DNA from 2 places in the Calditerrivibrio sp. genome. Region 2 is predicted to be linked to the other one. Evidence: predicted binding sites of a transcription regulator. Region 2 holds the regulator's gene; the other holds the start of a gene.
What was found. The regulator HrcA, encoded in region 2, represses chaperone genes, less so after heat shock. The targets are predictions, from matches to a motif close to TNTTAGCACTCNNNNNNNNNGAGTGCTAANA.

Region 1: the regulator HrcA is predicted to act here: its motif matches at 4,208-4,238, upstream of groES (co-chaperone GroES).

What each region holds. Positions count from the first base shown of each region.
Region 1 covers NZ_JBMFQS010000008.1:1,254-8,570, reverse strand. The annotation lists gene obgE (GTPase ObgE) at 1-747, opposite strand, end outside; gene rpmA (50S ribosomal protein L27) at 817-1,080, opposite strand; gene rplU (50S ribosomal protein L21) at 1,091-1,405, opposite strand; gene ACP5Q2_RS07585 (YqhA family protein) at 1,494-2,024, opposite strand; gene leuD (3-isopropylmalate dehydratase small subunit) at 2,040-2,642, opposite strand; gene leuC (3-isopropylmalate dehydratase large subunit) at 2,656-4,047, opposite strand; gene groES (co-chaperone GroES) at 4,272-4,565, shown strand; gene groL (chaperonin GroEL) at 4,581-6,206, shown strand; gene ACP5Q2_RS07560 (CsgG/HfaB family protein) at 6,237-6,854, opposite strand.
Region 2 covers NZ_JBMFQS010000001.1:82,316-93,081, forward strand. The annotation lists gene metH (methionine synthase) at 1-2,812, shown strand, start outside; gene ACP5Q2_RS00440 (glutamine--tRNA ligase/YqeY domain fusion protein) at 2,824-4,482, shown strand; gene ACP5Q2_RS00445 (YdcF family protein) at 4,484-5,200, shown strand; gene hrcA (heat-inducible transcriptional repressor HrcA) at 5,313-6,359, shown strand; gene grpE (nucleotide exchange factor GrpE) at 6,352-6,930, shown strand; gene dnaK (molecular chaperone DnaK) at 6,951-8,858, shown strand; gene dnaJ (molecular chaperone DnaJ) at 9,021-10,121, shown strand; gene ACP5Q2_RS00470 (sigma-54-dependent transcriptional regulator) at 10,149-10,766, shown strand, end outside.

The sequences.
Region 1 (7,317 bases), on a different contig from region 2:
AATTGAGGAGTCTATAAAATGGAGGATAAACTTAGTTCTTTCAATATGACGTAGAAACTGAATCCCCAGACCGAGTCCCATGTGGGCTCCTTCGATTAAACCTGGCATATCGGCTAATACAAATGACCTTCCAAATTCACGTTTTACCACACCTAAATTTGGAGTTAATGTGGTGAACGGGTAATCAGCTATTTTGGGTTTTGCTGCAGAAACGACAGAAATAAACGTAGATTTACCTGCATTAGGGAATCCCACGATCCCAACATCCGCAATCAGTTTAAGCTCCAGTATGAGGTTTTTTTCCTCCCCCGGTTCACCAGGTTCGGCAATTCTTGGTGCTCTTTGGGTTGGACTTACAAAAGCTAAATTACCTCTGCCACCTCTACCACCTTTTGCCACTATTAATTTTTGACCGTCTTCAAGTATCTCCCCGATTATATCACCGGTTTCAATCTCTTTTACCACTGTACCCAACGGTACATTTATGAGTAGATCGTCACCAGATTTACCGTTTTGATCATTTCCCCGTCCGTGTTGTCCCCTTTCGGCTTTGTATATATGCTTGTAATTGAGGTCTAAAAGGGTATGCTTTGATTTATCTCCCACCAGAATGACATCTCCACCTCTTCCGCCATGTCCACCATCAGGTCCACCTTTGGGGACATACTTCTCCCTGCGGAAGCTTATGCATCCATCACCACCATCTCCAGCTTTTACAATTATCTTAACAGTATCTATGAACTTCAATTTAAAACCTCTTTACGTAAAAAAAAAGGGTGCATATGCACCCTTAAATGTCTTAGGGGGAATATATTATTAAGCTGTCTGCTCTGTATATACTGAAACAAATTTACCTCTTGAGCCTTTATCTTCAAATTTTACCTTTCCATCAACGAGAGCGAAAAGGGTATAATCTTTGCCGCAACCTACATTTTTACCAGGTTTAAACTGTGTTCCTCTCTGTCTAACTATGATATTTCCAGCCACAACTACCTGGCCATCAGATCTTTTTACTCCAAGGCGTTTACTGTGACTATCCCTACCGTTTCTTGTACTACCACCAGCTTTCTTGTGAGCCATTTCACGCCTCCTAACTTACTTTTATATCTTTTATTTTAATTTTTGTGAGATGTTGCCTATGACCTATCTTCTTTTTGAAGTCATGTCTTGGTCTTCTTTTGAAAGCAATAACCTTTTCACCTCTTGTTTGTTCAATAATTTCTGCTTCCACAAAGGCACCTTGTACTGTGGGAGCGCCCACCTGCACATTTGAACCATCAGAGACCATAAGCACAGTATCCAACTTTACAAGAGCACCAGGCTCACCTTCTATCTTTTCAACTTTTAAAACATCGCCAGCCTTAACTATATACTGCTTTCCACCTGTTTTTAATATCGCAATCATTGTTACCTCCATTTTCTAAAAGGATTGAGTTAATAACATCTTTTTTTTAAATAGTCAACTAATTTTTTCAATTTTTGTATGCAAATTGCTATTTTTCTCCATCGTGACTACCTTTGGCGTTTATTATATAAAGAGAGAAAGATACCAGCAGTGTGCCAGCTGCCAGAATGAGGAGCTTTATCATGTCCCAATCTTTCTGGCTTATGGAATACTTGAAAAATGTCACTATGAGGACCATCACAACCACTTTTGCTATTTTATCTTTCAGTTGGTCAAGGGAGTGGATGACGAGGATTTTGGATGATTTATTATCCTCTTCCAGCAGATCTATTTTGCTGATAAACAATTCATATAGTCCTATACCGAATATGAAAAGTACAGTAGATATGAGGTAGTTGTCTATTGCTCCGATAATTTTCCCCAGTGATTCCTTCTGGATCGATTCGTAGTAAGAATAGTTTTCGATTGAGTATATTAGCTTTTTAAAAAGGATAAATATATCGAGTGTTCCCATAAAAATCAGTATTATGGCAGCAAAAACAGACGAAATGACCGCAAATAAAAGAAATAGTCTACTGTGCCAGAGAAGTTTTTCAAAGAATGATTCTATCTTTTTCATACTTTGAATTTTAATCTAAACAAATCTATATTTCAACCCTTTTTCGAATTCTATAATTTTGTCCCTGTTTTTCAATAGTTCACCCAGACTATCGTATGTGCCGTCAATCAAAGCCTTTCTGGCGCTTTCTTTTATTTCGATGTTGTAAGTGTTGTTTCCCACCACCAGGGTTTTATTTTCAATGTCGATCAAACATTCAATAGATGGATTATTTGCTATAATTTCCGAAATCTCTTTTATCTTTTCTTTTGGAAGTGTAGCGCACACTATCCCCAGTGTTAATGAATTGCCGTAAAATATCTCTGCAAAACTTTCAGCAATAATTGCCTGGAATCCGGCTCTTTTTATGGACTGTGGGGCATGCTCTCTGGAGGATCCACAGCCAAAATTGTTTCCACTGAGGATTATGTTGGCACCTTTGTATTTTGGGTCGTTCATGGGGTGATTTTTGGGAGTACCATCGTTTTCAAATCTCTCATCATAAAAAGCAAATTCCCCGATCCCATCAAAAGTGACACATTTTAGATACCTTGCGGGTATAATTCTATCGGTATCTATATCGTCACCTATGATAGGTATTATTCTTCCCTTTACTGTTTTTATTGGATCTATACCCATAGTAATCTCCTTTTTACTTTATTGAAAAGATTTCTCTTGGATCAGCCACTGCGCCGGCAATTGCTGATGCTGCAGCAGTCAACGGGCTTGCCAGTATCGTTCTGCCGGTGGAGGATCCCTGTCTACCTTTAAAATTTCTGTTTGAAGTGGATACTGAGATCTGATCCCCCACAAGTTTATCCGGATTCATTGCAAGGCACATAGAGCAACCCGGAAGCCTCCATTCAAATCCAGCTTCAATAAAAATTTTATCAAGACCTTCCGCTTCAGCCTGCTTCTTGATGGTATAAGAACCAGGTACGACTATAGCTTTCACACCTTTTGCAACCTTATGTCCTTTTAAAAATATGGCCGCCTCTCTTAAGTCTTCCAACCTTCCGTTTGTGCAACTACCTATAAATACCACATCTATTTTTGTCCCTTTTATCTTCTTTCCAGGTTTAAATTTCATGTATTCAAGGGCTTCTCTCACAGAATCAGAGTTATCTCCGGGTATACTTTCGGAAATCCCTATACACTGTTCAGGGGTTATTCCCCATGTCACCATTGGCTCCAACGATGAAATATCAAACTTAACCAGATCATCGTATTCAGCGTCTGGATCAGATTTTATACTTTCCCAATATTTGATTCTTTCATCCCAATCGGCACCTTTGGGAGCATAAGGTTTCCCTTTAAGGTATTCGTAGGTAGTTTCATCAGGGTTGATATATCCTACCCTTGCACCGCCTTCTATTGCCATGTTGCAAATGGTCATTCTTGCTTCCATGGATAGTCTTTTGATTACTTCGCCAGCAAATTCGTAGGCATAACCAATCCCGCCATTAACCCCGAGTTTCCTTATTATATGTAATATTATATCTTTGGAGTAAACCCCTTTTGGTAGATCTCCTTTTAGATCGATTTTTCTAACTTTAAAACTGTTTAGAGCCATTGTTTGGGTGGCAAGGACATCCCTGACCTGACTTGTGCCTATGCCAAATGCAATAGCACCAAAGGCACCATGGGTGGCGGTGTGGGAGTCTCCGCAGGCTACTGTGATACCGGGCTGTGTAAGACCCAATTCTGGCCCCACAATATGTACAACCCCCTGGTAACCAGTCTCTGGACTGAAAAATTTTATCCCAAACTCTTTTGTATTTTTTTCTATAGCCTGCATCATCTCCTCTGCAAGAGGATCAGCAAAAGGTCTCTTTATATCGTCGGTTGGGATGATGTGGTCACACGTGGCAAACGTTCTTTCCGGGAAGAGAACTTTAAGCCCAAGCTCCCTAAGCATAGAAAAGGCCTGTGGGCTTGTAACTTCATGGATGAGATGAAGTCCTATAAACAGCTGAGTTCTTCCGCCCGGTAATTTTGCAACTTCATGTAGCTGCCAAACTTTATTGAAAAGATTTTTCCCCATATCGTATACCTCAGTCTGTTATTTTTATGTGTTAACAGTAGACTATTTTTTTGAATTTGTAAAGTTTAATGTGATTTAAAATTGTAAAGTATCATAAAAATAATTAGGTCGATTAAAAAAAACTCTTGATTTTTTTCTGAAGAGTTATATATATAAAAACTGTTAGCACTTAGCTTTGATAACTGCCAACAAAAAAATTAAAATAAAATAATAAGGAGGTCTTGATGGCAAGTATTAAACCATTGCAGGACAGAGTATTAGTAAAAAGACTTGAGGCAGAGGAAAAAACAGCTTCCGGTATCATTATTCCGGACACAGCAAAAGAGAAACCACAAGAAGGTGAAGTAATTGCAACAGGACCTGGTAAAGTCCTTGAAAATGGTACAAGAATTGAGTTGACAGTTAAGCCAGGTGACAAGATTCTTTTCAGCAAATATGCTGGTACAGAAGTAAAAATCGACGGTGTTGAGTATCTCATAATGAGAGAAGATGACATTTTAGGTATTATCAATAAATAATATAAGGAGGTAATAATGGCAAAAGCGATTACATTTAGTGAAGAAGCAAGACAGGCTATTTTAAGAGGTGTTGATAAATTAGCTAATGCGGTGAAAGTTACATTAGGGCCAAAAGGTAGGAATGTAGTAATTGAGAAAAAATTTGGTTCTCCATTGGTAACAAAAGATGGTGTAACTGTTGCAAAAGAGATTGAGCTTAAGGATGCCCTTGAGAATCTTGGTGCTCAGATGGTTAAAGAAGTTGCATCCAAGACCAGCGATATCGCCGGTGATGGTACAACTACGGCCACTGTTTTAGCGCAGGCTATCTATAGGGAAGGTATCAAAAATGTAGTGGCTGGTTCAAACCCAATGGATCTTAAAAGGGGTATTGACAAGGCTGTTGAAGCTGTTGTCGCAGAGCTTAAAAAGATGTCAAAACCTATCCAGGGGAAAAAAGAGATAGCTCAGGTGGGTACAATCTCTTCTAACAACGATCCAGAAATCGGTAACATCATTGCAGATGCTATGGAGAGAGTTGGCAAAGATGGTGTTATCACTATTGAAGAGAATAAATCTACTGACACAGTTCTGGATGTTGTGGAAGGTATGCAGTTTGACAGAGGTTATCTGTCTCCATACTTTGTGACAGATCCTGAGAATATGGAAGCAATCCTTGAAAATCCATATCTTTTGATCTGTGATAAAAAGATATCCAACATGAAAGAGCTTTTGCCTATTCTTGAGCAGCTGGCAAAACAGAATGCTCCATTCCTAATAATAGCTGAAGACATTGAAGGTGAAGCACTTGCAACACTTGTTGTAAACAAATTAAGGGGTACATTAAACTGCTGCGCTGTTAAGGCCCCAGGATTTGGTGATAGAAGAAAAGAAATGCTCAAAGATATCGCTATTCTTACTGGTGGTCAGGTTATCAGCGAAGAGCTTGGTCTCAAACTTGAAAATGCTAAGCTTAGCGACCTTGGTAGAGCTAAAAAAGTTGTTGTGGAGAAAGAAAACACTACAATAGTAGAGGGTGCTGGTAAAACTGAGGATATCCAGGCAAGGGTAAACGTAATCAAAAAGCAGATTGAAGAGACCACTTCAGATTATGATAGAGAAAAATTGCAGGAGAGACTGGCAAAACTTGTTGGTGGTGTAGCAGTGATCAAGGTGGGTGCTGCCACAGAGACTGAAATGAAGGAGAAGAAGGCAAGGGTAGAAGATGCTCTTCATGCCACTAAAGCTGCTGTAGAGGAAGGTATTGTTCCTGGTGGTGGCGTTGCTCTTCTGAGAGCTAGCAGAGCTATTGCAAACCTTAAAGATCTTACTCCAGATCAAAAAGTTGGTGCTGATATAGTTAGAAGGGCTCTTGAGTATCCAGTAAGACAGATAGCTTCCAATGCTGGGTTTGAGGGTTCTATCGTTGTCAATAAGATCCTTGAAGCAGAAAAAGATACTTTCGGATTTGATGCCCATGCTGAAGTTTATACAGATATGATCGAAGCAGGTATCATCGATCCAACAAAAGTAACAAGATCTGCTCTTCAGAATGCTGCATCTGTAGCAGGCTTGATGCTTACTACTGAAGCAATGATTACAGAAATACCAGAAAAGAAAGAACCTGCTATGCCAAATCCAGGCATGGGAATGGATATGTAATATAAAAAAGCCGGCTAATCGCCGGCTTTTTTATTTGTTATTCTTAAGCTGTTTTAATATATTATCTGTCATTTCGGAAACAATTTCATCCAGAAGTTTATCTGCAGATTTAGCGGCAATTTCTACCTTCATCATGCTTTTGGGTTTTCTATCACCGGCGTTGATGGCTTTTGAATCTTTCATCCTTTCAGCCCCCCACACAACTTCACCTGTTTCAATATTAATAATCTTTGCAGTAATGTGTACTTTTGAGTATAAAACTAAATTGTCATCGTATCTTCTTTTCTCTTCAAATGAAAAGACTGCTCCAGACATAAAGTACTGAGCACCAAGTTGTCTAATCTTGATTTTGGATTTTTCATCCAAACCCCCAAGCGTGTCTAGATTACCCTGAAAGCCGATCTCTTCAAAAATTTTATTTATATTGCTTCTGTCAATTATTTTAAATTTTTTTGTCTGAACTATCTCCACAGAAAATTTTTCTGCTACTTTTTCACCAATATTTGCAGGTAGACCTGTGGTTTTAAAATTCAGAATGGCAAGGGTAGCTGAATTTTGTATTTTAAAGTTATCAGATACGTTTACCTTATTTATACTTTCAGCACAAGCTACTAAAAACAGCAACAAAATAAGAAGCAAATTTCGCATAGTAACCCCCATAAAAAGAGATAACCTTAAAACAAATAAAAAGCAAGAGGATAGTTCTTTGCCTTAACCCTATTTTTTGCCCATAAGTATGGATTAGGGTGGAAAAATGGAAGGCAGAAACAATTTAGCATTAACAATTTGGTTTGGCAGAAACTAGCACAAGGTGCACAATTTTCTTATTATAGTAAGGGAGAATATTTTTTTGACAAATACAGGATATATTTTAACAGGTAAAGCATTGAAATATATTTTGGTTTTTTTAAACTCAAAATTGAATGAATTTGTATATGAAAAGCTGAAAAAGCCGGAATCCTTTTCTACAATTTCATATAAAATAAATTACCCCCAGTTTATTGTTATTGTGCTTTTTTTTGGTGAAATCATAATACAACATTATGGAGGGTTTTATAAACATAAAATGTTGAAAATACAGATTCAAATTGATACATAATTAGAAATGGAT
Region 2 (10,766 bases):
GACTATGCTTACAGGATCAGATCTCAGTGCCGTTGCCGTAACTATGGCAGGATACCCGATATATTCGCTTGGAATTAATTGCGCTCTGGGCCCTGATCTGATGTATGATCCTTTGACCACCTTATCAAACAGTTGGGGTGGTAGGATATCCTGTATCCCCAATGCTGGTCTTCCGATGAACATCAATGGTAAGTTTGTCTATAATATGGAACCTAACAGGATGGCTGAAATAATCGATGATATTCTGAATCATTTTCCAATTAGCATAGTTGGGGGATGTTGTGGCACCTCATTCGAACATATTAGGGAGATGAGAAAAGTATGTGATAAACATAAAGCACCCCTTCCGGTGAGGTTTCAGGTGAAGGGGATGGCGGCAAGCATATACACATCCACAAGCTTAAATCAGGAACCACCGCCCGCTCTGATAGGGGAAAGGGCCAATGCGAATGGTAGCAAAGCCTTCAGGGAGCTTCTCATTAAAGAAGATTTTGATGGGATGCTTAAGATAGTAAAAGATCAAGAGGAGGAAGCTGCTCATTTTGTGGATATTTGTGTTGCTTACGCCGGCAGAGATGAAAAAAGAGACATGGCAAGATTTATATCGATGGTGAATAGAATGTCTTTACTTCCGGCGGTAATAGATACCACTGAGCCGGATGTTTTGGAGGAGGCTTTAAAACGTTATTCAGGTAAACCAGTAATAAATTCGATCAACTTCGAAGATGGCGGGAAAAAGTTACACAGGGTATTAGATCTGGTAAAGGATTTTCCTTGTGCCGTTATAGGGCTTACGATAGATGAAGATGGTATGGCGATGACTGCGGCAAAAAAGTTTGAGATTGCCAAAAGAATATATACTGTTTTTACGGATGAGTATGGGTTTGATCCGGAGGACCTCATCATCGATCCCCTTACTTTCTCCATCGGTAGTGGAGATGAGACGCTAAGATATGCTGCGCTTGAAACACTTGAGGCCATAAAGATGATAAAGGAGGAGCTGCCGGGGGTTAAAACATTGCTGGGTCTCAGTAATGTTTCGTTTGGGTTGTCTCCTAAAAGTCGTGTTATTTTAAATTCTGTCTTTTTGAAAAAAGCTGTGGAAGCTGGACTTGATATGGCTATTGTACATGCATCCAAGATTCTTCCGGAGGCATCTATCCCCACCGAAGAGTATAAGCTTGCTCTTAACTTGATAAATGGAGAAGAAGGTGCCCTGGAAAAATTTATAAATTTTTATAGTACAAAGAAAGATGAGGATATATTGACTAGTAAAAATGATATCTCTGATGAAGAGATGTTGATAGTAAAACTGAAAAAAGGGGATAAGACCGATATAGAAACATTACTGGATAGATTGCTAAAGAGATATTCCCCTTATGACATTATAAACAGTATCCTGATGAATGGGATGCAGGAGATAGGGGAACTTTTTGGTCAGGGGAAAATGCTTTTACCTTTTGTTCTTCAGTCTGCAGAGGTGATGAAGAAATCGGTTTCTTATCTGGAAAAGTTTATGGAAAAGAAAGATACCGAGCCTAAAGGGAAGATAGTGCTGGCCACAGTGAAGGGGGATGTACACGATATTGGGAAGAATTTAGTGGATATAATACTATCCAATAATGGATATAGGGTGTATAACCTTGGAATCAAAGTACCTGTGGAGGAGATGATAGAAAAGGCAATCGAGGTGGGGGCAGATGCAATAGGGATGAGCGGACTTTTGGTGAAATCTACCATAATTATGAAGGAGAATCTCGAAGAGATTAAACGTAGGGGGCTCAAGGTGAAGGTACTGTTAGGGGGTGCAGCCCTTACGGAGGGGTATGTAAAAAATGAATGTGCCTCTGTTTACAACGGTGAGGTTTATTATTGTAAAGATGCCTTTGATGCCATTACATATCTGCAAGAGGATAAGGCTGTTGAACCATGCCTCCAAGATAATTTAGATGTAAAGGTAGATTCGAAAAATGAAAAGGATAGTTTGAAACCTTTAGTGAAAAATGACCTATCATCTACTATCGTTCCTCAGCCTCCATTTATCGGGGTAAAGGTTGTGGAATCTATCAATTTTGACGATGTTGAAAAATTTTTGAATAAAAGAACCCTATGGACAAACAGGTGGGGTTATAAAAAACTCAAGGAGCAGTCGAATACTGAATACGAAAGGTTGCTTGAAGAGGTTGTGAAACCTGAATATAATGCGATTTTGGAGAAAGTAAAACTTTTAAAGCTCGTGGATATGAAGCTAACGTATGGATATTTAAGGGTGGTGAGTGTTGGGGATGCTGTTATTATCCTGGATGAAAATGAGAATGAGGTGGAAAGGTTAACATTCCCCAGGCAGAAGGTTGAACCCTACCTATGTTTGGCCGATTATTTTAAGCCTCTAAGTAAAGGGATTGTGGATATCCTACCTTTACAGATAGTTACCCTTGGGGACAGGCCTGTTGAATTTTTGAAAAAATTAAAGGACAGTAATTACAAAGAGTATTTTCTATACCATGGATTTTTTACGGAGTTTACGGAAGCACTTGCGGAGTACTGGCACAGGCATATCAGATATGAGCTTGGGATTACCGAAAATGAGCCTCAGTCGGTGGATGGTATCCTGGCGAATCGCTATCGGGGGCTAAGGTATAGTTTTGGTTACCCTTCATGTCCAGACCTTGAAGGGAACGAAAAGATCATTGAACTTTTAGATGCATCAAAGATTGGAGTATCTATTACAGAAACGTTTCAGATGGTGCCGGAGTTTACTACTTCTGCCATCATCGTTCACAGTGATAAAGCAAAATATTTTGTTGTATAAAGGGGAAAATTATGGAAATCGTACCATCTAATTTTATAGAAGAGATTATTGTGGGAGATTTAAAATCTGGTAAGGTAAAAAGCGTCATTACAAGATTTCCTCCGGAGCCCAACGGGTATCTTCATATTGGGCATGCAAAATCTATATGCCTCAATTTTGGGCTTGCATTGAAATTTGATGGTAGATGTAATCTTAGATTTGATGATACCAACCCGGAAAAAGAGGACACAGAGTATGTGGAGTCGATAAAGAGAGATGTGAAATGGCTTGGGTTTGACTGGGGTGAAAAGGAGTTTTATGCTTCTGATTATTTCGATTTTATGTATGAAATGGCAATAAAGCTCATTAAAAAGGGTAAGGCATACGTTTGTCACCTTTCACCTGAAGAGATGAAAAGATACAGGGGGACGTTGACAGAGCCCGGAATCAACAGCCCCTACAGAGATAGAAGTGTTGAAGAGAATCTGGAGCTTTTTGAAAAGATGAGAAGGGGTGAGTTTGAAGAAGAGGAAGCGGTTTTAAGAGCTAAGATAGATATGTCATCCCCAAATATAAATTTAAGAGATCCTGTGATGTATCGTATAATCAAAAAGCCCCACCACCGAACCGGTAATAAATGGTGTATCTACCCATCTTATGACTGGGCACATGGTCTGGAGGATTCAATTGAAGGGGTTACCCATTCAATATGTACCCTTGAGTTTGAGGATCATAGGCCTCTCTACGATTGGTTTTTAGAGGAGCTTGAAGTTTACCATCCCCAACAGATAGAGTTTGCAAGGTTAAACCTTACTTATACCGTTATGAGTAAGAGAAAATTGTTAAAACTGGTGGAGGATGGCTACGTTTCCGGCTGGGATGACCCCAGGATGCCCACAATAAGCGGGCTTAGAAGAAGAGGATACACTCCGGAATCTATACGAAAATTTGCCGAAATGATAGGTGTAGCAAAGAGTAATAGCGTGGTGGATTATGGTATGCTTGAGTTCTGTATCAGGGAGGATCTTAATAAAAGAGCCCAGAGGGTGATGGTGGTCATCAATCCGGTGAAACTTATCATTACAAATTATCCGGATGGTAAGAAGGAGATGATGGAGGCTGTGAATAACCCTGAGGATGAATCGATGGGGAAGAGGCTTGTGCCTTTTTCAAAGGTTTTGTATGTGGAACGGGAGGATTTTTCAGAAGAGGCTGATCCGAAGTTTTTCAGGTTGGCACCAGGTAAAGAGGTTAGACTTCAGCACGGGTATTACGTAACCTGCACAGGATTTAAAAAAGGTGATGATGGAAAGATCGAAGAGATATATTGTACGTATGATCCGGATAGCAGAGGTGGTTGGACAAAAGATGGTAGAAAAGTAAAGGGCACCATCCATTGGGTTTCCGCAGAAGATGCCATAGATATTGAGGTTAGGATATATAGTCATCTCTTTACAAAAGAAAACCCTGATGATGTGGAGGAAGGTAAGAATTTTACTGATTATATAAATCCAGATTCCCTTAAAATATGCACAGCAAAAGGGGAGCCTTTTATAAAAGATTGCAATGAAGAGTATTATCAGTTTTTAAGAAATGGGTATTTTAGAAAGGATGAAGATTCCACAAAAGAAAAACCTGTTTTCAATAAAACTGTTGGGTTGAAGGATAGCTGGAGCAAGGGGAAGAAGTAGGATGATTTTTTTAAAAAAACTTTTATACTACTTCATTATCCCTCCAGGGATATTTATCGTAGGATTTTTTATTGGTGCATGTCTTTTGAAGGGGTGGAAAAGGTATCTTATGATATTTTTTGCCGTAATGCTGTATCTTTTTTCTATTTCACCAGTGAAGGATATGCTGATCTACCCCATCGAAAAGGATTATATCAATCTGAAATGTGATGGGGATATTATCGTTGTCCTTGGGGGAGGTGTTTATGGAAATGGTGAGCTTTCTGAGGATGCTTTTAAAAGAGTTTTAAAAGGGTATGAAAAGGGACGAGGCGGGGACAAAATTATTATTGTATCAGGCGGTAGAGTAAGTGAAAGATATCCCTACGAAGCTGAGGTGATGAAAACTGTCCTGGTGGGGCTTGGAATACCTGAAAAGCAGATAATTATGGATAAAGATAGTAAAGATACGGTTGAAAATGCTAAATTTACTAAAAAAATTATGGAAGAAAAGGGTATAAATGGGGATGTTATCCTTATAACTTCTGCATATCATATGAAAAGAGGGGCACTTATCTTTAAAAAATATGGCTTTGATAATATCTGTGCTGCCGCCACAGATTTCAGGTTTGATGGAATTTATTCAATATACGATTTTTTGCCATCTGCGTCCAATCTGAATACTGTTTCGAAGGTGTTGAAAGAGTATATGGGGATACTGTTTTACAATATAAAATAGCTTATAATTCACTTCAATAACTCAAACAAGAAAAACACTTGACAATCATTGATTGTTGACTATATTTTTGATTAGCACTTAATAATTGAGACTGCTAGCAAGGTGAAGCGGAATGGATGATATCCTTAATGAAAGGGAAAAGATAGTTTTAAAGATGATCGTTGAAGAGTATATCAGGACGAGTGAGCCTGTGGGGTCTCGTTTTGTATCAAAGTACAGCCCTCTGGGGTTGAGTCCCGCTTCCATTAGAAATGTGATGAGCGATCTGGAAGAAAAGGATATGATAAAGCAGACGTATGTCTCATCCGGAAGGGTCCCATCAGACCTTGGGCTGAGGTATTACGTTGATAGGCTTATTTCTATACAGCCTTTTGACGTGGAAGAATTAAAAAGTGCAATTGATCAGAGAAAACTCAATATTAAATCTGTATTTGATACTGTTACCCAAAAGTTGGGTAAGCTTACAAATTCTGTGGGTTTTGTGGTATCTCCAAAGTTGAATAGCTCATATTTAAAGCATATAGAATTTATAAGGTTAAACAAAGAGAGTGTGCTTGCCATTATCGTCACAAGGGCCGGTATTGTGCACAACGTTATCGTCGAAACGGATGGGGATATCAGAGATAATGAACTTGTAAAGATGAGCAACTTTTTGAATCAAAATTTTGTTAATAAAAGTCTGATCGAGCTAAAAGAAGCTATCTATCGGGAGATGATAGAAGATAAAGATAGAATAAGTGATATATACAATAAGATGCTCAACATAGGTAGAGCCACTTTTGAAGTGGTGGATTACGATTATGAAATCGTATTGCATGGAATAAACAATATAATTGCCCAACCGGAATTTAAGAGAGATCTTGATACTTTAAAAGAGCTTCTTGATATTTTTGAGAGTAAGAAAAAGATGTTAAAGATTTTAAACAATCTTGTATCAAGGGACGGCATAAAGATATTTATAGGTTCAGAAATTGGTGAAAAGGTCGCGGAGGAGCTTGGGGTTGTTTTGACTGATTATAAAAGAGGTGACAATATAGTTGGTATGCTGGGGGTAATTGGTCCCAAGAGGATGAGATACCCACAGGTATTACCTATTGTTGACTATACATCAAAATTGATAACAAACATTTTAACTGAGATAGGAGGCGATGATGAATAAAGAACGATGTGAAGATCTCACAGATACTGAGAAGAGATCTGATGAGAGCTCACAGGCAGAAAATAGTAATCAGGATGAGATAAGTTCAGAAGAGGTTATCGATCCTAAGGATAAAGAGATAGAAGATTTAAGAAGGGCATTGGCGGAAGCAAACGACAACCTTTTAAGGGTAAAGGCTGATGCTGATAATTTTAGAAAAAGGATTACAAAAGATTTTGAAGAGAAACTTAAATATTCAAATCAATCACTATTAATGGATTTTATAACCTTTGCGGATAATATTGATATAGCCTTAGCACATCTTCAGGGGGCGGAAGAGTCTTCTATTGATAAGATAAAAGAGGGTTTTGAGCTTATTTTAAAACAGTTTAAAGATATCCTTGCCAAGCATGGTATGAAAGAGATCTGCTGTGAGGTTGGGGAGCAATTTGACCCCAATAAGCATGAGGCTCTCATGCTGGATTCGAGAGAGGATATGGAGAATAATACCATCACAATGGTACTTCAAAAAGGGTACACTCTAAATGATAGGGTGGTAAGGCCCACAAAAGTAAAGGTAAATAAAAAATAAAGATAAAGGAGTGATGAACTATGGGAAAAGTCATAGGTATCGATTTGGGAACTACAAACTCAGTAGTTGCTGTAATGGAAAATGGTCAACCGAAGGTAATCATCAATGCTGAGGGTATGACTACTACACCATCTGTGGTCGCTTTTACAGATAGTGGAGAAAGATTGGTGGGGATGCTTGCAAAAAGACAGGCTATAACCAACCATGAAAACACAATTTTTAGTATCAAACGATTGATTGGTAGAAAATATGATTCTGCCGAAGTGGCAAAAGCAAAATCGCTTCTGCCATACAAGATAGTTCCATCAGATAATAATGATGCCTGGGTGGAGGTAAGAGGTAAGAAGTATTCACCTCAAGAGATATCTGCTATGATCCTTCAGAAGCTTAAGAAGACTGCTGAGGATTACTTAGGGGAAACTGTTACCGAAGCAGTTATCACTGTCCCAGCTTATTTCAATGATGCACAGAGGCAGGCCACCAAGGATGCCGGTAGAATCGCCGGGCTTAATGTATTAAGAATTATTAATGAGCCAACAGCTGCTGCCCTTGCGTATGGTCTGGATAAGAAAAAAGATGAAAAGATTGCCGTGTACGACCTTGGAGGTGGTACATTTGATATCTCAATTCTGGAGCTTGGGGATGGTGTGTTTGAGGTAAAATCCACAAACGGAGATACGTTCCTTGGTGGGGATGATTTTGATCAGAGGATAATAGAGTGGCTTGTGGATGAATTTTTGAAAGAGACAGGTATAAATCTAAAGAATGACAAGATGTCTTTGCAGAGATTGAAGGAAGCTGCTGAAAAGGCAAAACATGAGCTTTCCACAGCTCTTGAAACTGAGATAAATCTGCCATTTATTACTGCAGATCAGACTGGACCAAAACATCTTGTGAAGAAGCTTACCAGGGCTAAATTGGAGTCCCTTGTAATGGATCTTGTGGAAAAAACACTTGAGCCATGCAGAAAAGCTCTAAACGATGCTGGTCTAACTGTAAAGGATATCGATGAGGTCATTCTTGTGGGTGGTATGACCAGGATGCCTCTTGTACAACAGAAAGTAAGGGAATTTTTTGGTAAAGAACCACACAAAGGTATCAATCCTGATGAGGTGGTGGCTATCGGTGCCGCAATTCAGGCTGGTGTATTGAAGGGTGAAGTGAAAGATGTTCTTCTGCTGGATGTTACTCCTCTGTCATTGGGTATTGAAACCCTTGGTGGAGTAATGACAAAAATTATAGAGAGAAACACCACCATTCCCACAAAGAAAAGCCAGATATTTACCACTGCTGCGGATAATCAGCCATCCGTTACTATCCATGTTCTTCAGGGTGAGAGGGAGATGGCTTCAGACAACAAATCTATAGGTAGATTTGATCTTGTGGGGATTCCACCTGCCCCAAGGGGTGTTCCTCAGATTGAGGTTACATTTGATATAGACGCAAATGGTATCTTGAGTGTTACCGCAAAGGATCTTGGTACTGGTAAGGAGCAGTCTATCAGAATTACCCCAAGTAGTGGTTTGACCGAGGAAGAGATCAAGAGAATGGTAAAAGAGGCGGAATTAAACGCTGAAGAGGATAGAAAGAAAAAAGAGCTTGCCGAACTTAGGAATCAGGCGGATACTTTGATATACACCACAGAAAAATCTCTAAGTGAGCATGGTTCTAAAATAGATGATACCACAAAACGGCAGATAAATGAGGCTTTGGATGAGCTTAAGAGGAATCAGACGAGCAATGATGCTGCTCTTATCAAGAGTTCTATTGAAAAACTTGCTCAAGTATCTCAAAAACTGGCGGAAGAGATCTACAAAACCTCAGCTGGTGGTGCTACAGGTGGTGAGTCAAATCCAGGTGGAGAACAGCCGAAGAAAGATAACGTGTACGACGCAGAATTTGAAGAAGTCAAAGATGATAAAAAGTAATAAAAAGAGGTGGGTGACCACCTCTTTTTTATTTTAAAACAGTATCGACGTGGGTGTGTTTTTTTCTTTTGTCTACGTTATCAGTTGCTTTTTGTAAATTTTTATGTTGTATTAGGCGCTACATTTTGTATAATTGTTTTGGGATATCTTTAGGAGGTTAGTTTGGCAAAGGATTACTATGAGATATTGGGTGTGAGTAGAAATGCTTCAGATGCAGAGATAAAAAAAGCTTTTAGACAGCTTGCACTGAAATACCATCCGGATAGAAACCCTGGAAATAAAGAGGCGGAAGAGAAATTCAGAGAGATAAATGAGGCGTACAGTGTATTGAGTGATCCCCAGAAAAGAGCCCAATACGATCAATATGGAAGAGTTCTGGATAGCAATCAGGGGTTTGCTGGAGATGACTTTGGTTTTTCCATTTTTGAGGAGTTTTTTGGGGATACTTTTGGTTCATTTTTTGGAGGTTCCACCAGAAATAAGAATAAGCCCAGAAAGGGCTCCAATATAGAGATGGAAGTTGAAATCGAGTTTGAAGAATCGGCAAAAGGTACCAAAAAGCAGATCGTTGTTCCCAAGACGGTTGTTTGTAAACGATGCGGTGGTACTGGTGCTGAGCCGGGTGCCATAATCACCTGTCCAAGATGCAACGGTACCGGTCAATTTGTTCAAAGGCAGGGGTTTTTCACAATGGCTACCCCATGTCCGGATTGTAGAGGTACTGGAAAGTTTGTGAAAGAGCTTTGTAATGAGTGCAAAGGTGAGGGCTCTGTCAGGGAGAGGAAAAGTCTTGAGATAAAGATTCCTGCGGGGATAGAAGATGAAATGATTTTGAGGGTTACCGGGGAAGGTAACAGCGGTATAAATGGTGGCCCTAATGGTGATCTTTTTGTGAAAATAAAAGTAAAGAAACATAAATTTTTCGTCAGAAAAGGTAGAGATCTACACCTTGATTTACCTATATCGTTTGTTGATGCAATACTTGGCAAAGAGATAAATATCCCAACCCTTGATGGTAGTGAAACCATTAAGATTAAGCCGGGCTCTCAGCCGGATGATACGATTGTTCTCAAGGGGAAAGGTTTTCAGGATGTAAATGGTTATGGGCTGGGAAATATGGTGATCACGCTTAAAGTGGTTTTACCCACTAATATCAATAAAAAACAGAGGGAACTGCTGGAAGAATTTGCAAAAAACTCCGACGAGGATACGTATAAAAAACATAAGTCTATTCTTGATAGGATAAAAGAGTTTTTTAGCTAAAAATAAATATACTTTTGTAGGTTAATAATGAAAAAGGATCGTGATTTAAAGAGTATTCTGGTGGTTGATGATGAAGAGAATCACCGCTTGATGCTGAAGATCAATCTGTCTGGTAAAGGGTATGATGTGGTGGAGGCAGCAAATGGATTTGAAGCCCTTTCCATTATTAATGATAATACCAATTTTGTTGCGATCCTTTTAGATATAAAAATGGAGATCATGGATGGTCTCACGTTCCTTTCAAAAATAAGGGGTATGGGGATAGATACTCCGGTCATAATGATATCAGCATTTGATAGCGCCGGATATGCCGTAAAGGCATTGAGACTGGGTGCAACGGACTATCTTACAAAACCTGTGGATATCGCTCAACTTCTAAATCTATTAGATAATATCGGGCATAAAGATGAGGTTAAACCTGTCTTAATTGACAATGAATACAAATTTTCTGGTATATACTCTGAAGATGGACTGGGGCGTATTATAACGCTACTTAAAATGGTTGCCCCAACAGATGCAACTGTACTCATCATGGGGGAATCCGGTACTGGTAAAGAGCTGATTGCAAGATCCATTCATGAAAACTCTCCAAGGTGCAAACATCCATTTGTGGCGGTAAATTGTGCAGCTTTAAATGAAAATATC